Regions from separate parts of the Paenibacillus sonchi genome, predicted to be linked through region 2. Evidence: a T-box and tRNA genes for the amino acid it is inferred to sense, from the RefSeq annotation. Region 2 holds a T-box; the other holds one or more tRNA genes.
What was found. The T-box of region 2 lies ahead of JI735_RS02485 (arginine--tRNA ligase). A T-box ahead of a tRNA ligase gene usually reads a tRNA of that ligase, here a tRNA-Arg.
Positions count from the first base shown of each region.

Region 1: it has a tRNA-Arg gene. The T-box ahead of JI735_RS02485 (arginine--tRNA ligase) is inferred to sense a tRNA for this amino acid. The anticodon was not compared.

Region 1 is NZ_CP068595.1:372,149-381,653, forward strand. Features, by position in the region: tRNA gene JI735_RS01695 (tRNA-Leu) at 1,177-1,255, opposite strand; tRNA gene JI735_RS01700 (tRNA-Arg) at 1,279-1,355, opposite strand; tRNA gene JI735_RS01705 (tRNA-Gly) at 1,362-1,436, opposite strand; tRNA gene JI735_RS01710 (tRNA-Asp) at 1,510-1,587, opposite strand; tRNA gene JI735_RS01715 (tRNA-Met) at 1,664-1,737, opposite strand; tRNA gene JI735_RS01720 (tRNA-Val) at 1,767-1,842, opposite strand; tRNA gene JI735_RS01725 (tRNA-Glu) at 2,032-2,106, opposite strand; gene JI735_RS01730 (AAA family ATPase) at 2,200-2,799, opposite strand; rRNA gene rrf (5S ribosomal RNA) at 3,231-3,347, opposite strand; rRNA gene JI735_RS01740 (23S ribosomal RNA) at 3,426-6,352, opposite strand; rRNA gene JI735_RS01745 (16S ribosomal RNA) at 6,724-8,282, opposite strand; gene JI735_RS01750 (LysM peptidoglycan-binding domain-containing protein) at 8,782-9,505, opposite strand, start outside.
Region 2 is NZ_CP068595.1:543,562-553,066, forward strand. Features, by position in the region: gene JI735_RS02460 (cadherin-like beta sandwich domain-containing protein) at 1-1,727, shown strand, start outside; gene JI735_RS02465 (S-layer homology domain-containing protein) at 1,724-2,407, shown strand; gene JI735_RS02470 (DEAD/DEAH box helicase) at 2,573-5,926, shown strand; gene JI735_RS02475 (hypothetical protein) at 6,096-6,455, opposite strand; gene JI735_RS02480 (hypothetical protein) at 6,653-6,961, shown strand; T-box leader at 7,185-7,405, shown strand; gene JI735_RS02485 (arginine--tRNA ligase) at 7,481-9,343, shown strand.

The sequences.
Region 1 (9,505 bases), 170 kb from region 2:
ATCAGCAAAGTTTCTAACGAAGCATATAAAAATTCATATACACTACTAACATATGTTGCTTGTGGTGTAATTAATCCATCCGCTGTAATAGATTTTTGTACAGAGTTTGGATTAGTTGTCCATATTAATTCTGGGTCAACATAATCAAGTGACACATCATCATAGATCATCTTGTTGTTAGAATTGGTATTTGAATATGAGAAAAATGATTGTGGGGCTTTCCTTTTCCGTTTTAGGAATGGCAAGTATGCTTGTTCAAATTGTATGTGCGGTTCCACTTGTGCTTGAAGTCCATCAGTGGAGTGGGAGTCGATTTTGGCATATATTATTTTCTTCTGAGTATTTCAATCTAAGTGTTTTTTTACAGCGAGCGGGGTACTATTTTTGTTAGGAGTTATACTTTCCCTTATCTCGCTTATACACGATAAACGTTAAGTAACGTCTAGGTCTCCGACATTTCAAAGAGACTCAAAATCGAGCGGGAAACCGTGGAGGTTCGAGTCCTCTCGCCGGTATTACACGAAAAGTCCGTAGGAATGTACATCATACAATTCTGCGGACTTTTTATAGTGTGCCCGGCATGGGCGATAACTAGGCGGTGAAAGTCCGCTACAGGCTTGGCAGTAGGAACTGTTAGCTGAAGGCAAGGGTGTCCGTCGCGAGGTGGAATCTGAAGGAAGCCGGAGGTAAACCCTCGGCCCCCAAACTCCCCATTACATCCAGCTTTGGCAGCAGTAGATGCACTTTGATTTTCTGTGGTTTTATTCTATCAGTTGAATATATTTTCGTAAACAAATACCATATGAAGATATAGTCCTTTGCAATGACATCATTACTTATCAGGAGTGATAACTATGGCCTCCCTTTGTTTTTTCATTGAATAAAGATTTGGGAGTATTGTAAAGGCAAGAATAGCAAAAATGTCATTTGGCGCAGGAAACCGCGTGGGAGTAAAATTCCCAACGACATTTTTAGGGTGTTCCTCCGGCAGCGGATATAGGTATGGATATGCTGCCGCGCCCAGATTGGAATTCTGTTATACTGTCACGAAGCGGTAAACCGTACGTAAACTCATATGCCCATAAAGTCACTTCCGCAAACCGAATGAATGAAGTGATTAAAATAAAAACAGCCCATTAGATTTTTCATCTAATGAACTGTTCTTAGTAAAAATGATACCGGCGAGAGGACTCGAACCTCCACGGTTTCCCACTCGATTTTGAGTCGAGCGCGTCTGCCATTCCGCCACGCCGGCAAAATTTGATGTTAGAATAAAAATGGCGCGCCCTGAGAGATTCGAACTCCCGACCTTTTGATTCGTAGTCAAACGCTCTATCCAGCTGAGCTAAGGGCGCAAATTATGGAGCGGACGACGGGAATCGAACCCGCGACCCTCGCCTTGGCAAGGCGATGCTCTACCGCTGAGCCACGTCCGCACACGGTATGTATAGCAGTTGATGCTTATGCTGTAATACTATGATGGATTCTCATCCCTGAAGTAAATTTTGATGGCGGAACCGACGGGATTCGAACCCGCGATCTCCTGCGTGACAGGCAGGCATGTTAGGCCAACTACACCACGGTTCCAAATTAAGCACTACTAGGGTCCCCGGAAAGTAATCGGAATACACTACAAAGCATATCTTCACTTTTTGGGGTTAAATTGCGGGGGCAGGATTTGAACCTGCGGCCTTCGGGTTATGAGCCCGACGAGCTACCGGGCTGCTCCACCCCGCGTCAGTAAAAAATATTCAATTGGAGCCTCATGGTGGAGGCTGAGGGGTTCGAACCCCCGACCCTCTGCTTGTAAGGCAGATGCTCTCCCAGCTGAGCTAAGCCTCCATGAAAGAAGCAACTTAATGATCATAGCACAGTTAGTTGAAAAAAGCAAGTCGTGAAAATGTGTGTTGAATAAAATAATGACCCGTATGGGATACTCTCCACTCCGTTTCGAGATTGCAAAGTATTCCTTACGAAGCCTAAGCTTCAACGAACCCTATGGATTCTCATCCCAGAATTCTAAGATGTAATTGGTGACCCGTATGGGATTCGAACCCATGTTACCTCCGTGAAAGGGAGGTGTCTTAACCCCTTGACCAACGGGCCATAATGCAGAACTAACATTTGACAACAAAAAATATTATATCAAACAAAGAGGTATATAGCAATAGTTTCTTAAGAAAAGTTGGGAGATCTGCTTCATCTGTCAAACAAACGAATGTGCTGATATTTCACTTTTAAGCGTTGAATAAATCTTATCATCCTCCCTGGTGCAGCGGGCAGCAGCGAAATCTGAAGTTTGGCGGCTATGGCTTCTGCCACCTGCTCAATACTCATATTATCTGTAACCAGGTGCTCGGCAAATATAGGATGCTGATGCCCTTTAAGGCATCTGTCGATCTGATTGGCAGCCCATGAGTGTTTTCCTTCTCCACGGCTTCTCAGCCGGGACAGGAGCCGATCCCGCGATACACACAAGGTGTAATGATGCACCTTGATCCCGTCCTCTCTCAGTCGTCCAACGATCTCCCTAAAGTAATCAGGCTCGACAATCGTCATTGGCACAATAATGATCCCCTCAAATTCGGAGGCAATATATCGTAACATGGAATAATTAAATTCACGCCACTGAGAGTAATTTTGAAAATCATTTTTCTTCAGCCTTGAAGGTATGTTCTTCTGTATGTAGTAGCCGGCATTTTCCGGGTCGAACACAAAGGAATGCGGGATTCTGCGATTTAGCTCAAAAGCCGTTTGAGTTTTTCCCGAACCAAAAGCTCCATTTATCCAAAGAATCATGGCATCGCCTCCGAAGATTATCCTTCTACTTACTCTCTATTCTAAAAAACAAAATAACTCCCCGTCCTCCTGGTCAACGTAGCTGCTTGGGGTTTCAGTTGAGTTGCTGGAGGTCCCTCCATGAACCCCTAGGCGGCTCCAAGTGGAAAAAGGTCAACTAATTCAGCTCATTTCGCCTCTCAAATAGTAATATTTCCCAATTAAGTTTCCTTTCTCCAATTATTTCTCACGATTATTGATTTTTCAGAGAAATAGGTTCCCTTTTTCCAACTAGCGCTTGCAAGGAAGCAGTTGAGCAAGCACCAGTTAGAAAAGGATCTCTCATCTGACGATTTCCATCACACCAGGCAAATTCCACTTTTTTATAGAATATCATGATTTTTCACAAAACAAAAAAAGCCACTGTCGATTACTCAACAATGGCTTCATGTGCTTGGCGGCGTCCTACTCTCCCAGGACCCTTCGGTCCAAGTACCATCGGCGCTGGAGGGCTTAACGGTCGTGTTCGGGATGGGTACGCGTGGAACCCCTCCGCTATCGCCACCAAACGGGCATTTACAGCGTAAATGCTTCAGGAATTTGATTCCTGAAAACTGAATCCGAAACGAAAATGGCGTGTTAGTTTATTGGATAAGCCCTCGACCGATTAGTATTGGTCAGCTCCACACGTTGCCGTGCTTCCACCTCCAACCTATCTACCTCGTCGTCTTCAAGGGGTCTTACATACTGGGAAATCTCATCTTGAGGGGGGCTTCACGCTTAGATGCTTTCAGCGCTTATCCCGTCCGTACGTAGCTACCCAGCCATGCTCCTGGCGGAACAACTGGTGCACCAGCGGTACGTCCATCCCGGTCCTCTCGTACTAAGGACAGCTCCTCTCAAATTTCCTACGCCCACGACAGATAGGGACCGAACTGTCTCACGACGTTCTGAACCCAGCTCGCGTACCGCTTTAATGGGCGAACAGCCCAACCCTTGGGACCTACTTCAGCCCCAGGATGCGATGAGCCGACATCGAGGTGCCAAACCTCCCCGTCGATGTGGACTCTTGGGGGAGATAAGCCTGTTATCCCCAGGGTAGCTTTTATCCGTTGAGCGATGGCCCTTCCATGCGGTACCACCGGATCACTAAGTCCGACTTTCGTCCCTGCTCGACTTGTAGGTCTCGCAGTCAAGCTCCCTTCTGCCTTTGCACTCTTCGAATGATTTCCAACCATTCTGAGGGAACCTTTGAACGCCTCCGTTACTCTTTAGGAGGCGACCGCCCCAGTCAAACTGCCCGCCTGACACGGTCCCCGTACCCGCTCAGGGTACCAGGTTAGAACCTAGATACGATCAGGGTGGTATCCCAACGGCGCCTCCACCGAAGCTTGCGCTCCGGCTTCTACGGCTCCCACCTATCCTGTACAGATCGTACCCAAATTCAATATCAAGCTGCAGTAAAGCTCCATGGGGTCTTTCCGTCTTGTCGCGGGTAACCTGCATCTTCACAGGTATTAAAATTTCACCGAATCTCTCGTTGAGACAGCGCCCAAGTCGTTACGCCATTCGTGCGGGTCAGAATTTACCTGACAAGGAATTTCGCTACCTTAGGACCGTTATAGTTACGGCCGCCGTTTACTGGGGCTTCGGTTCACAGCTTCGGAGTTGCCTCCTAACCGCTCCCCTTAACCTTCCAGCACCGGGCAGGCGTCAGCCCGTATACTTCGCCTTGCGGCTTCGCACAGACCTGTGTTTTTGCTAAACAGTCGCTTGGGCCTTTTCACTGCGGCCCCCTCGGGCTATTCACCCTACCGAGGCACCCCTTCTCCCGAAGTTACGGGGTCATTTTGCCGAGTTCCTTAACGAGAGTTCTTCCGCGCGCCTTAGAATTCTCTTCTCGCCTACCTGTGTCGGTTTGCGGTACGGGCACCTTCTCCTGGCTAGAGGCTTTTCTTGGCAGTGTGAGATCATGACCTTCGCTACTGTAATTTTCGCTCCCCATCACAGCCCAGCCTTATGGTGTGCGGATTTGCCTACACACCAGCCTCACTGCTTGGACGGACATCCATCAGTCCGCGTCACTACCCTCCTGCGTCACCCCATCGCTCATAGCGGATTACGGTGGTACAGTAATTTCAAACTGTTGTCCTTCGACTACGCCTGTCGGCCTCGCCTTAGGTCCCGACTTACCCTGAGCGGACGAGCCTTCCTCAGGAAACCTTGGGCTTTCGGCGGATCAGATTCTCACTGATCTTTTCGTTACTCATACCGGCATTCTCACTTGTGTAATGTCCAGCTGTCCTTCCGGTCAACCTTCAACCCTTACACAACGCTCCCCTACCCCTGATGCAAGCATCAAGCCATAGCTTCGGTGGTGTGTTTAGCCCCGTTACATTTTCGGCGCAGAGTCACTCGACCAGTGAGCTATTACGCACTCTTTCAATGGTGGCTGCTTCTAAGCCAACATCCTGGTTGTCTGTGCAACTCCACATCCTTTCCCACTTAACACACACTTGGGGACCTTAGCTGATGGTCTGGGCTGTTTCCCTTTTGACAATGGATCTTAGCACTCACTGTCTGACTCCCGGCAAGAAGTCCATGGCATTCGGAGTTTGACTGAGCTTGGTAACCCTTGCGGGCCCCGCACCCAATCAGTGCTCTACCTCCACGACTCCATTCACCGAGGCTAGCCCTAAAGCTATTTCGGGGAGAACCAGCTATCTCCGAGTTCGATTGGAATTTCTCCGCTACCCCCACCTCATCCCCGCACTTTTCAACGTACGTGGGTTCGGGCCTCCAGTGCGTGTTACCGCACCTTCACCCTGGACAGGGGTAGATCACACGGTTTCGGGTCTACGTCCACATACTTAATCGCCCTATTCAGACTCGCTTTCGCTGCGGCTCCGGCTTCTCACCTTAACCTTGCATGTTAAACGTAACTCGCCGGTTCATTCTACAAAAGGCACGCCATCACCCCTACAATGGGCTCTGACTTTTTGTAAGCACACGGTTTCAGGTTCTATTTCACTCCCCTTCCGGGGTGCTTTTCACCTTTCCCTCACGGTACTGTTTCACTATCGGTCGCCAGGTAGTATTTAGCCTTAGCAGATGGTCCTGCCGGATTCATACGGGGTTTCACGTGCCCCGCACTACTCGGGATCCGTCTCGGAGGGAACAGGGTTTAGGCTACAGGGCTTTTACCTCTATCGCGGGCCTTTCCAGACCTCTTCGCCTACCATATTCCTTTGTAACTCCATGTGAGACGTCCCACAACCCCAAGGAGCAAGCTCCTTGGTTTAGGCTGTTCCGCGTTCGCTCGCCGCTACTGACGGAATCACTATTGTTTTCTCTTCCTCAGGGTACTTAGATGTTTCAGTTCCCCTGGTCTGCCTCTTCACACCCTATGTATTCAGATGTGAGTGACTGCGAATTACCACAGCCGGGTTTCCCCATTCGGACACCCCCGGATCAAAGCTTGCTTACAGCTCCCCGAGGCAGTTTCGTTGTTCGCCACGTCCTTCGTCGGCTCCTGGCGCCTAGGCATCCTCCGTGTGCTCTTATTAGCTTAACCACGATTTTCTCCGTAGGAGAAATATCGAACATTGAATGAATTCAAAGCTCTTTACTTCCGTCAGGAAAATATCGGTCACTAATAACTATTTCAACTTGTTCACACAAGTTTCAGCTAAAAGATGTTCTAAAACGCATTTTCGTTTCGGTATCCAGTTTTCAAGGATCAAGTGATTCCGGATTGAACCCCGGAAGAAGATCATATCATGTTTCCAAGCTGCTTGGCTACAAGCAAGTTCTGGAAACCAATATGTCCTTTGAGAGCTTAAACTCTCAAAACTGAGCAACGAGTGAGTAACAGGCCTAAACCTGAGTTTTGGAAGCTAAGCTTCCGATTTGAATGTCACCATCGCAGGTGACGATTCTCCATAGAAAGGAGGTGATCCAGCCGCACCTTCCGATACGGCTACCTTGTTACGACTTCACCCCAATCATCTACCCCACCTTCGGCGGCTGGCCCCCTTGCGGGTTACCCCACCGACTTCGGGTGTTGTAAACTCTCGTGGTGTGACGGGCGGTGTGTACAAGACCCGGGAACGTATTCACCGCGGCATGCTGATCCGCGATTACTAGCAATTCCGACTTCATGCAGGCGAGTTGCAGCCTGCAATCCGAACTGAGACCGGCTTTGCTGGGATTGGCTCCACCTCGCGGCTTCGCTTCCCGTTGTACCGGCCATTGTAGTACGTGTGTAGCCCAGGTCATAAGGGGCATGATGATTTGACGTCATCCCCACCTTCCTCCGGTTTGTCACCGGCAGTCACTCTAGAGTGCCCAGCCTTACCTGCTGGCAACTAAAGTCAAGGGTTGCGCTCGTTGCGGGACTTAACCCAACATCTCACGACACGAGCTGACGACAACCATGCACCACCTGTCTCAACTTTCCCCGAAGGGCACCTAATGCATCTCTGCTTCGTTAGTTGGATGTCAAGACCTGGTAAGGTTCTTCGCGTTGCTTCGAATTAAACCACATACTCCACTGCTTGTGCGGGTCCCCGTCAATTCCTTTGAGTTTCAGTCTTGCGACCGTACTCCCCAGGCGGAGTGCTTACTGTGTTAACTTCGGCACCAAGAGTATCGAAACCCCTAACACCTAGCACTCATCGTTTACGGCGTGGACTACCAGGGTATCTAATCCTGTTTGCTCCCCACGCTTTCGCGCCTCAGCGTCAGTTACAGCCCAGAAAGTCGCCTTCGCCACTGGTGTTCCTCCACATCTCTACGCATTTCACCGCTACACGTGGAATTCCACTTTCCTCTTCTGTACTCAAGCTGCCCAGTTTCCAGTGCGACCCCAGGTTGAGCCCAAGGTTTAAACACCAGACTTAAGCAGCCGCCTGCGCGCGCTTTACGCCCAATAATTCCGGACAACGCTTGCCCCCTACGTATTACCGCGGCTGCTGGCACGTAGTTAGCCGGGGCTTTCTTCTCAGGTACCGTCACTCCGATAGCAGTTACTCTACCGGACGTTCTTCCCTGGCAACAGAGCTTTACGATCCGAAAACCTTCATCACTCACGCGGCGTTGCTCCGTCAGGCTTTCGCCCATTGCGGAAGATTCCCTACTGCTGCCTCCCGTAGGAGTCTGGGCCGTGTCTCAGTCCCAGTGTGGCCGTTCACCCTCTCAGGTCGGCTACGCATCGTCGCCTTGGTAGGCCGTTACCCCACCAACTAGCTAATGCGCCGCAGGCCCATCCTCTAGCAGCAGATTACTCCGCCTTTCATCCCAAACCCAGGAGGGTTAAGGAATTATCCGGTATTAGCTACCGTTTCCGGTAGTTATCCCAGTCTAGAGGGTAGGTTGCCTACGTGTTACTCACCCGTCCGCCGCTAAGTTAATCAGGAGCAAGCTCCTTCATAACTCCGCTCGACTTGCATGTATTAGGCACGCCGCCAGCGTTCGTCCTGAGCCAGGATCAAACTCTCCAAAAAGTATTGAAAAGAGCGATAGCTCATTTTGAAACATCTGACGAGAATTTGCATTCTCTCGATGAAATTTCTAAAGCGTGAAACACGCTGTGAAACTCATCTGTTTTGGATCTCACTTCCGTGAAATCCTACTCACTCGTTGTTCAGTTTTCAAAGATCAAACTCGTTGTTGGTGATGATTATCTCGTCACCAGCAACTCTTATAATATACCATGTTTATCGATCAATTGCAACTTTTTTTTCAAAAGAAGTTAGCTTATTAATCAAATATCCATGATTCCCATCCACAAACTTTTATATAACGTTTGCGACTGGATTTATAATATAACACGTATCTTCCGCTAAATACAACCTCAAATATTACCAATTATCAACTGGGCCATATGCCCTCTTAAGTTTCACTATGCATGACCATTTACCCACCAATAATCACAAGAAGCATGCAGCACTGCATTGTGCTAATGCAGTGCTGCATGCTTGATGAGCCTAGCTTATAAATAATTTAGTTCGAAATCCATGGATTTTTGCTTTTTTTCGTTTTGTTTTTACGGGCATTCTGGCTGGTGCGCTGTTTCGCAGAACTTTTGCTGCTGGCGTTGGCGGGCAGACCTGATGTCTTAACTTTTGCTGCAGACGGTTTGGTACTGTCTTTACTGATCACCGCAGGTTCAGAACGTTCTGCCACTGCTACTGGAGTTGTCTCCTGCTGAAAAAATTCAGGCTCCTGAATTTCAGGCACCCTGTTATGCGCATGGTTCTCCATTCCCGGGTACACCGGATACGCCGGAATACTAGAGACCATAGGTGCTGCGAATGTACTTGGCGCTACTGAATACGCCTGCGGACTCATATCTATTCCGTATGGAGAGCTCATTCCTGGCATCGGCTGCATATAACCGGGATAATTGTTAAACATGGGCTGCTCATAGGAATACGGTTGAACTGATTGTACCGGCATCTCTGCACCACAACCGCATGATGGCCATGGCAGATTCATGGACGGTTCGCTGTACTGAGGCATAACATATGATAAATTTTCACTGACAGGACTGATGTTCTCATAGATCGGCGCTGTGTTCGGGTACCAGGCTCCCGGGAACTCCGTTGCCGAATACAGGCCATATGGGGAAGGACAATCCTGCATATAGCTTGCCGGCTGGACAAAGTCCGGGGCCGAGTTCATTCCCATTACAGCCATAGGTTCATAGTACGGATATGCCGTTGGA
Region 2 (9,505 bases):
TGGCCGCGCCAACCGCCGGAGATGCGGCGGTCACGCTGAAGTGGACCCCGGTCAGCGGCGCAACCGGGTACAAGGTGTTCGCCAGTACGGTTCCGGGGACCTACGGAACCGCACTGGCGACCCTGGGCCCGGCTGCCGACAGCTACTCGGCAGCCGGGCTCACGAACGGGACGACGTATTACTTCGTCGTCAAGGCCGTAAACGGAGGCGGCGACAGCGCGGCCTCCGCCGAAGTCAGCGCCACGCCGCAGGCTCCTGCGCCGGGTGCGCCGGTTGTCCAGGCCGTGACCGCAGGCGACGGTCAGGTGCACCTGGTATGGGCTCCGGTGAGCGGAGCCACCGGATATAACGTCTATACAAGCACAACCTCCGGCGAGTACGGAGCCGCTGCCGGAACGGTTGCCGCCGCGGTCTACAGCTACGATGCTGTAGGCCTGACCAACGGGACGACCTATTATTTCGTCGTCAAGGCCGTGAACGGAGGCGGCGACAGCACGGCCTCCGCCGAAGTCAGCGCCACCCCTCAGGTCCCCGCACCCGGTGCACCGTTGCTGCAGACCGCCGTTCCCGGCAATGGAACGGTGAGCCTGAACTGGGAACCGGCAGCCGGTGCCTCGGGATATACCGTCTACCAAAGTACGGTGCCGGGAAATTACGATCAACCAGCAGGTACAGTTGCCGGCTCGGTATACAGCTATAACGCACCAGGCCTGATCAATGGAACCACGTATTATTTTACTGTCAAGGCGGCTAATCCTGGCGGAGGCAGCGCTCTATCCAATGAAGTCAGCGCCACGCCAAGGACGGTTCCCGCCGCACCGGCTATTCTCAGCACCACTGCGGGAGACGGCCAAGTGACCGTTGCCTTCGCGGCTCCTGCGGACAACGGCGGAAGTTCTGTTACCTCCTATGAGATTACAGCATCACCCGGAGGCAGTGTTACCACGGCCTCTGCCAGCCCGGTTACAGTAACCGGGTTGGTGAACGGAACAGCCTATACTTTTACTGTAAAAGCCAAAAACGGAGCAGGTACGGGTCCCGCATCTGATCCTTCCAACGCGGTAATTCCTATGGCACCGGCCAGTGGTGAAGGATATCCCGCAGAACCCGCACCGCCGGTGACATCAAGGGTCCCGGTGGCCCCGGCAAAAGAGGCCCCTGCCCCGGAAGTATTGACATATGTGAACGGCAAAATCGAAGATTTGAGCGCCTTGTCAACGATACTGGCCGATAACAGACGGCACTCCATCGTCACACTGGACCAGGGCAAACTCGACCGGATATTGGCGGAATATCAACCCGGCGCCAAGATCTCGGTTGAATTCAATAACCGTTCGGAAGTGCAGACGGTAGAGCTTAACGGACTGCTGCTCCAGCATTTACAGCAAAAGCAGGCGGCTATATCCGTCCATACTGCCAAAGCCGCGTATACCATTCCCTTACAGTTAATCCGTTGGGATACGGCAGCCGGACAGCCCGGAACAAACGCATCCGCAGCGGATGTGCGCATTCAGATTGAAATTGCAGCTCCGGATGCAAGCCTGGCCGGCACCGCCCGCACCGCTGCGGCCGAAGGCGGGTTCACATTCCTTGCCGGACCGCTCGATTTCTCGGTAAAGATCGTTAGCGGCAGTCAAACCTCCGGCCTGGCCGGCTTCAGCGCTTATGTGCAACGGAGCTTTCTCTCCCAGCCGGAACCGATACAAGCCGTGCTACCGGTATTGTGATAGAGCCGGACGGAACCGTACACCATGTTCCCACCAGATTTGTACTGCAGAATGGGGAATATGCTGCGGTCATCAGCAGTCTTACCAATAGCACCTATGCTATTGTCTCCCATCCTGTGGAGTTCAAGGATATGGCTGGACATTGGGCAAAAGCTGCAGTAGATGACCTGGGAGCAAGATTGGTTGTAAACGGAAGCGGGAACGGATTTTTCTTGCCCGACCGCGGGATCACCCGCGCCGAATTTGCGGCGGTCCTGGTGCGTGGGCTTGGCCTGCAAGCCGCCAGCGGCACTTCTCCATCCACGGATGTGAGCAGCTCTGACTGGTACAGCAGCGCAATCCAAACCGCCTCCCGCCACCAGCTGATCACGGGCTTCGAAGACGGCAGCTTCCGGCCCGATGATTCCATCACCCGGGAGCAGGCGATGACTATGCTTGCACAGGCGATGCAGCTTACCGGACTTGCTTCGGAAGTCAGCATCAGCCCCGCTGATCTTATGAAGAAATTTACGGATGCGGATCAGGCCTCCGCCTGGGCGCTGGACAGCATTGCGGCCAGCCTGCAGGCAGGACTCATCACCGGCCGCAGCGGAACCGGGCTTGCTCCCCAGTCGCATGTGACAAGAGCCGAAGTGGCCGTCTTGCTGCAAAGACTGCTGCAGAAATCCGGACTCATCTAATAAGGATTCCTCCTGCTCACCCCGCCTTCAGCCATCCCCTATCCGCAGATATGCGGTTTGGTGGTGGCTTTTTTTATTCCCGCTTTGTAGGCGTACGCATGTTCTGCTAATATGGAAACTATACGAACTCAGGACTTAAGGAAATGTATAAGGAAGTGATCAGCGGTGAGTTTTTATGTGCCGGAACGGGTAATCCGGCTGCTGTGCGGCAAGGCTGCTTTTGAACGGGGCTCCGAGGATTACGAAGCGGGAAAAGTCCGGCTGGCTGCGGTAGAAAATTATGAAGGATTGGAATACTCCAAATACCAGGCTACGGTCTACGGGCGGGAACCTTACGACATCACGCTTGCGATAGACAGCGACGGGGATGTTAACGGGAAATGCTCCTGTCCGGTGTACCGTAACGGGGGACCGTTCTGCAAGCATATTGCCGCCGTTCTGGTGGCTATTCTGTACGAGGAGGACGGAGACGGGCGATTATCGGCGCAAGAGACAACTGCCGGCCGGAACAAGCCTGAGGTCTTTACCGGAAAGACGGGTGTACTGTTCCCCCGCGATTTACCGGACAGGAACACGTCTGGGCCCACTTCCGGTCCAAGCGGCCGGCATCTGGTAAGCAGCATGCTGGGGTTGTTCGAGAACCCGCGCCAACGCCCCAGCGGTGCAGGAGCTTACGTAGACATAAGAACGCCGCTGCAGGTGGAGGTCATCTGCAGACCCTTTTCCTATAACTTTGGCAGCCGGCTGCTCGGCATTGAATTGAAGGTTGGCCCGAAACGCCTCTACATCGTCCAGAAAATAAGAGCGTTCCTGGAACGTGTCCACCGCGGGGAGCCCTTTGAGTTCTCCAAGCATTTCGTCTATGATCCTGCCCTCCACAGCTTCACGAAGGAAGATAATGCGGTGCTGCTGAAGCTGATTGAGATTCTTCTGAACGAACGGGTGTACCGTGACAACATCGGCCCCTACTCGTCGTATTCGGGAAGCCTGGGCGGGGAGCGGCTGCTGGCCATTCCGCCTTTTTTCTGGGAGTCTCTTCTCCCTGCGCTCGCCGCATCCCCTTCTGTCTATTTGCAGATTGGCGAAACGCTTACCCCGGGCATTCCAATTGCCGACGGGCTGCTGCCGCTGAGTTTTCAGTTCGATCAGGCTGATAGTGACGGCTACCGCCTGGACATTCAGGGGCTGGCGCAGATTACGGTCATGGAGGATTACGGGCTTGTGCTGTCTGAAGGCAGGCTGCTGAAGCTGCCGGCACAGGAATGCAGGCGTCTCTCGGAGCTGAAGAAGATGCTGGCCGAATCCAGAACCAGCGGGATCGATATCGCGCCGGGGCAGATGGAGCCTTTTATGGATAAGGTGATTCCCGGCCTCAAAAAGCTGGGACAGGTTCATATCGCCGATTCGATCGCTGACCGGATTGTGCAGACGCAGCTGCAAGCCCGGCTCTATCTGGACCGGGTAAGGGACCGGCTGCTGGCCGGGCTGGAATTCCAGTATGGGACCATTATGATCAATCCGCTGGACGAGCAGGCGCGTGAACGCGGGCACGAAGTCATTCTGATGCGGGACGGTGAAGCCGAGCGGCGGATTCTGGAGCTGATGGCGCATGAATCTTTTGCCAGAACGGAAAGCGGCTATATCATGAGCGATGAAGAAGGGGAATACGACTTCCTGTATCATACGATTCCATTGCTGGAGCCTTTGCTGCAGGTCTATGCCACCACTGCCGTCAAGGAGAGGCTGGTTACCGGCATGTACACCCCCAAAGCCAGCTTGACCTGGAATGAAAAAACCGACTGGCTTGATTTCAAATTTGCCATGGACGGCATTCCGGAGTCGGAAATAGTGCTGGTGCTGAAGTCCCTGCAGGAAAAGCGCAAATACTACCGTCTGCCGGATGGAGCGCTGCTGCCGCTGGAAACCGCCGAGCTTCAGGAAATCATCGCTCTGATGAACGAGCTGGGGGTCCATGCTGTGGATATCACAAGCCCGGAATTCTCCCTGCCTTTGGTCCGGGGACTGCATATGAACGCTGACGCCGGCAAAGGGGGAACCGATGCTGTCAGCATTGGCCGTTCCTTCCGCCGGCTGCTGGCCAATATGCATAGTCCGGAGAACTTGGATTTTCGCGTGCCGGAGACACTCGCCCCCGTGCTGCGGGATTACCAGCAGTATGGCTTCCAGTGGATGAAAACTCTGGCCCATTACCGCTTCGGCGGCATCCTGGCAGATGACATGGGGCTGGGCAAAACGCTGCAAAGCATCGCCTTTCTGCTCTCCGAGCTGGAGGATATCCGCCAGACCGGACAACCTGCGTTAATTGTTGCCCCCGCCTCCCTGCTCTACAATTGGCAGAACGAGCTGAAGCGTTTCGCTCCGCAGATCAGGGCGGCTATCGCCGACGGAAGCTTGGCTGTGCGTAGCAAAACCGTGCGGAATACCGCTGGCTGTGATGTCCTCATTACCTCCTATCCGCTGCTGCGCCGGGATGTGGAGCTGTATGTCAAGCGTTCTTTCCATACCCTCATTCTGGATGAAGCGCAGATGATCAAGAACCATGCCACCCAGACCGCGCAGGCGGTAAAAGCACTCCAGGCACGCTACCGCTTCGCCCTTACCGGTACACCGGTGGAAAATGCGCTGGAGGATCTTTGGTCGATTTACGGCGTCGTGTTCCCCGGACTGTTCCCGGGCAAAAAAGCCTTCCACGATCTGGCCAGAGACACCGTGGCCAAGCGGATCCGGCCGTTTCTGCTGCGCCGCCTGAAAAGCGATGTGCTCAAAGAGCTGCCGGATAAGATTGAAACTCTTCAGGCCTCTGAGCTGCTGCCGGAACAGAAGAAGCTGTACGTTGCCTATCTTGCCAGACTGCGGAAGGAAGCGCTGAAGCATCTGGACAGCGACGGATTCGGCAAAGGACGGATTAAGGTGCTCGCCGGGCTTACCCGTCTGCGCCAGCTGTGCTGCCATCCTGCGCTTTTTGTTGACGGTTATGCCGGAGGTTCAGGCAAATTCGAGCAATTGCTGGAGATCATCGGGGAATGCCGCAGCTCCGGCAAACGGGTGCTGATTTTCTCGCAATTCACCGAGATGCTTGGCATGATCAGCCGCGAGCTGGGCCTGCTGGCGGTTCCGCATTTCTATCTGGATGGGCACACTCCGTCCTCTAAACGGGTGGAGCTCTGCGGACGTTTCAATGAAGGGGAGCGGGATCTGTTCCTGATCTCGCTCAAAGCCGGGGGAACGGGGTTGAATCTGACCGGAGCAGACACCGTTATCCTCTATGACCTGTGGTGGAATCCGGCCGTTGAACAGCAGGCTGCCGACCGGGCACACCGGATTGGGCAAAAAAAGGTGGTCCAGGTGATCCGGCTGATTGCCCAGGGTACCGTAGAAGATAAGATGTACGAACTGCAGCAGAAGAAAAAGAACCTGATTGATGAAGTTATAGAGCCGGGCCAGGAAGCCTTGTCAGCCTTAAGCGAACAGGATATCCGTGAGATTCTGATGATTTGACCCTGTTAAGATACACAAAGGACAGCAAAAGTATATACTCACCCCCTTGGCCTCACTGGACAATTCAGCCGTTATAATAGCACAAACAACAGGGATCTCTTTAACCTTAGTCCAGAGAGATCCCTGTTACTATTTGATTTGTAAAAGCAAAAAGCTGCTTTTCCTATAGTTATGCATCCTGACTAGTGTTCTCGTGCTCGGCTACCCGATGCGCATCCACCAGCTGACCGGATGATTGTTTGCCCCACACTGAGATGCCTACGGCTTCCGCCGCTGCAGGACCGGTTGTAAATATAAATTCAAAGCCGTCCAAATCAGCAAAATAATTCCTGGTCACTACTTCATTAGGGGCGATATGAAGCACTTCATTAACATACAGCGTTCTTGTCGCGCCAAGCACATAACCCTGAATCGTCACGGAGACAGCATCCACTGTATTCCGGCATAACACTTTTACCGTCAACTGCTGTGTGGGTCTGACCCCAAGCACCGCATTGTTTTCTATCGGTCCCGTTGATAATATAGCCATCTTGTCCCATCCCTCCTTTTCACCTGCATTTCCAATCTATGAAGCTCAGACTCTAGCTCGTGGATCCTTGGCCGCACACTATACTAATATTCGAGCGCACTGTTAACGGTGTGGACAGAAGACAGACTTCAATCACCAATATCAGCAGAGGCGCATAAAGTGTATTCATAGATCGTTTTACGGAAGAAGGGAGTTCCATGCCCCCTCCTGGTAAAGGAAAGAACACTGGTGCAAGAAAAAAAACAGCCAATTCCAAAACGCAGATCCCTAAAGGTCTGGAGTATACAGTAGCTGCTCTGCTGTTAACCGGCAAGCTAAGGGTCGATTCTGTCCAAATGTACAGAGACGCTTCCCTATTCGTCAGTTTGGTTGGTAAATATAAATCTTTGAGCGATTTAAATTCAAACAGCAACGTGGATAAACTGGTCAGCTTTCTCGACGAGAACAGCAACCTGACCTTGAACGAAATCATGACCGCCCTGAAGAAAAAAGCCGACAGTTCCTAAAAGCCCGAGTGAACATAGGAAAAGGGAGGACGCTTACAGATGGACAGCTTTGATGGAGAGGATTTTGCCGGGGGAATTCTGCTCATAATCGTGATTGCCCTGCTGATTTACGGTTCGACAGACATTAAGAATCTGACGGGTGCGCCATCTGCGGATTGATCGGATAATTTGCAACAACCCTATTGCTTTCTGCCAAAAATTCGCTATACTGATAAAAATCAATCTACATTCGATGAACGGGAAAGTAGTGACCTTGGACCCTAGTCCCCAGCGAGCCGGGAGAGTGTAAGCCGGTACAGATCCAGTCATGAAGCGCACCCGGGAGATGGACTTCTGAACTAACAGTAGGAAGCCCCGGCTGAAGGCCGTTAACCTGTGAGGTGGCCGAACCCTGTGTCCGGCAACGAGAGTGGTACCGCGAGCGCGTATGTCCTCGTCTCTTTTAGAGACGGGGTTTTTTGTGTTTACCGGGACGCTTGTATGGGCGGCTGTGCTGAATTTTTAAGGAGGAGTATACCAATGTTAAGCCAATGGATCCAAAAACAGCTGGAACAATGTGCAGATAACGTAATCAACAGCCTCGGCGCGGCCTCTGCAGAACCCGCTACAGTCTTATTGGATCAGCCCCCGAATGCCGATTTCGGTGATTACTCCAGTAATATCGCGATGCAATTGGCCAAAAAACTGCGCAAAGCCCCCATGGTCATCGCCGGGCTGATCACCGCAGAATTTCAGCGGATAGGAGCTGCAGGCGGGATTGTGCAGCGGATCGAAATTGCCAATCCGGGGTTCATCAATCTGTACATCAATTGGCAGGAATGGGCCGGACAGACCTTTAAGCTGCCCCAGGGCAGCGGGGAAAAAGTCATCATCGAGCATACAAGTGTGAACCCAAACAAATCGCTTCATATCGGGCATCTGAGAAACTCCTGCATTGGGGATGCGCTTGTGCGGATTTTGCGGAAAACAGGGTACAACGTTGAAGTCCACAATTATGTGGATGATCTCGGCAACCAGCTGGCGGATACGGTGGTCGGCCTGCTTCGTGTACCGCTGGCTGGGGAGCATGTTCGTTTCGGCGACTACTGTTGGGATATTTATGCTGCGGTTAACAAGAAATATGCCGAGCAGCCTGAGATGATCCGTCAACGGACAGAAATTCTCCATGAACTGGAGGAGGGGCACGGCAATACGGCCTGGCTCGGCCAACTGGCCGCTGAACGGATCGTTAGAGAGCATGTCGCGGAAATGAGGAGCTTCGGCATAGAGTACGATCTGCTGGTCTGGGAGAGCAGTATTGTACAAGAGGGATTCTGGTCCTCTGCTTCCGGTCTGCTTAAAGAGACCGACATGTTTGTCCAGGAGACGGAAGGCAAGCTGGCAGGATGCTGGATACTAAAACAACCGGCAGGTGAAGGGATGGAGAGCGGCTCGGAGGATCATCAGAAGGACAAGGTGCTGGTGCGTTCGAACGGGATTTTGACCTACACTGCCAAGGATATCGCCTATCATCTCTGGAAATTCGGACTGCTGGACAAAGATTTCAACTACAGCGAATTTAACGCAGGCCTATGGACCACCGGGTTGACCGGAGCACCGCAATCCTTCGGCGAGGCTGACAGAGTGGTCAATGTCATCGATTACCGGCAGGAGTATCCGCAGGCCATGGTAAAGCAGGCATTGGAGGTCCTTGGTTTCACTGCGCAGGCAGAGAAGCTGCATCATGTCAGCTATGGTGTAGTTTCACTCAGTCCGGCTTCCGCCGCCGGGCTTGGCATTGATACCTCGGATGGCAAAAGCTCCTACGCCATGTCCGGCCGTCAGGGGATCGGCGTCAAGGTGGCGGATCTCGTCCGGCTTATGGAAAGCAGCATCGAAGCCGCCCGCTCCGACGCAACCGGCCTCTCCAGCCGGCTCATCGCCACCGCCGCAATCCGTTACTACCTGCTGCGTTTCAATCTGGGCACAGAGATTGTATTCGACTTCAAGCAGGCTACAGAGATTTCCGGCAATACCGGGGTCTATCTGATGTATACCTACGCGCGTGCCGGCCGGGTGCTCAGCAAAGCGGAGGACCCGGCGGAGCTAACAGCAGTCCCCCGGTTCCCGGCACAGCTGGACACCGCCGAGCTGGCTCTATTGAGACAGCTGAGCACCTGGGAGGATACCCTATACACGGCGGGCCGCGAGCTGACGCCAAATACGATTTGCAGCTACGCTCATACCCTGGCATCGCTGTTCAATAATTTTTATTCCTCCTGTCCGATCCTCAAGGGAGAGGAGAGTTCCATCCGCTTCCGCCTCTGGCTCACCTTGCGCTTCCAGAGCACTCTCGGCGAGGTCTTGGAGGTGCTCGGACTGCCGAAGCCAGAGCGGATGTAGCTTGTTCTTATCACTTGTAAAGCGATACGGAAGCAGATGCACATCTGTCTCTTGAGTGTAGAACTATTAATGCTTGCATAAGTACTTATATTAATGCTTGCATAAATACTTTTATTTTTACTTTACTAAATAAAATGTGGTATATTTGAGTTAGAAAAGCCG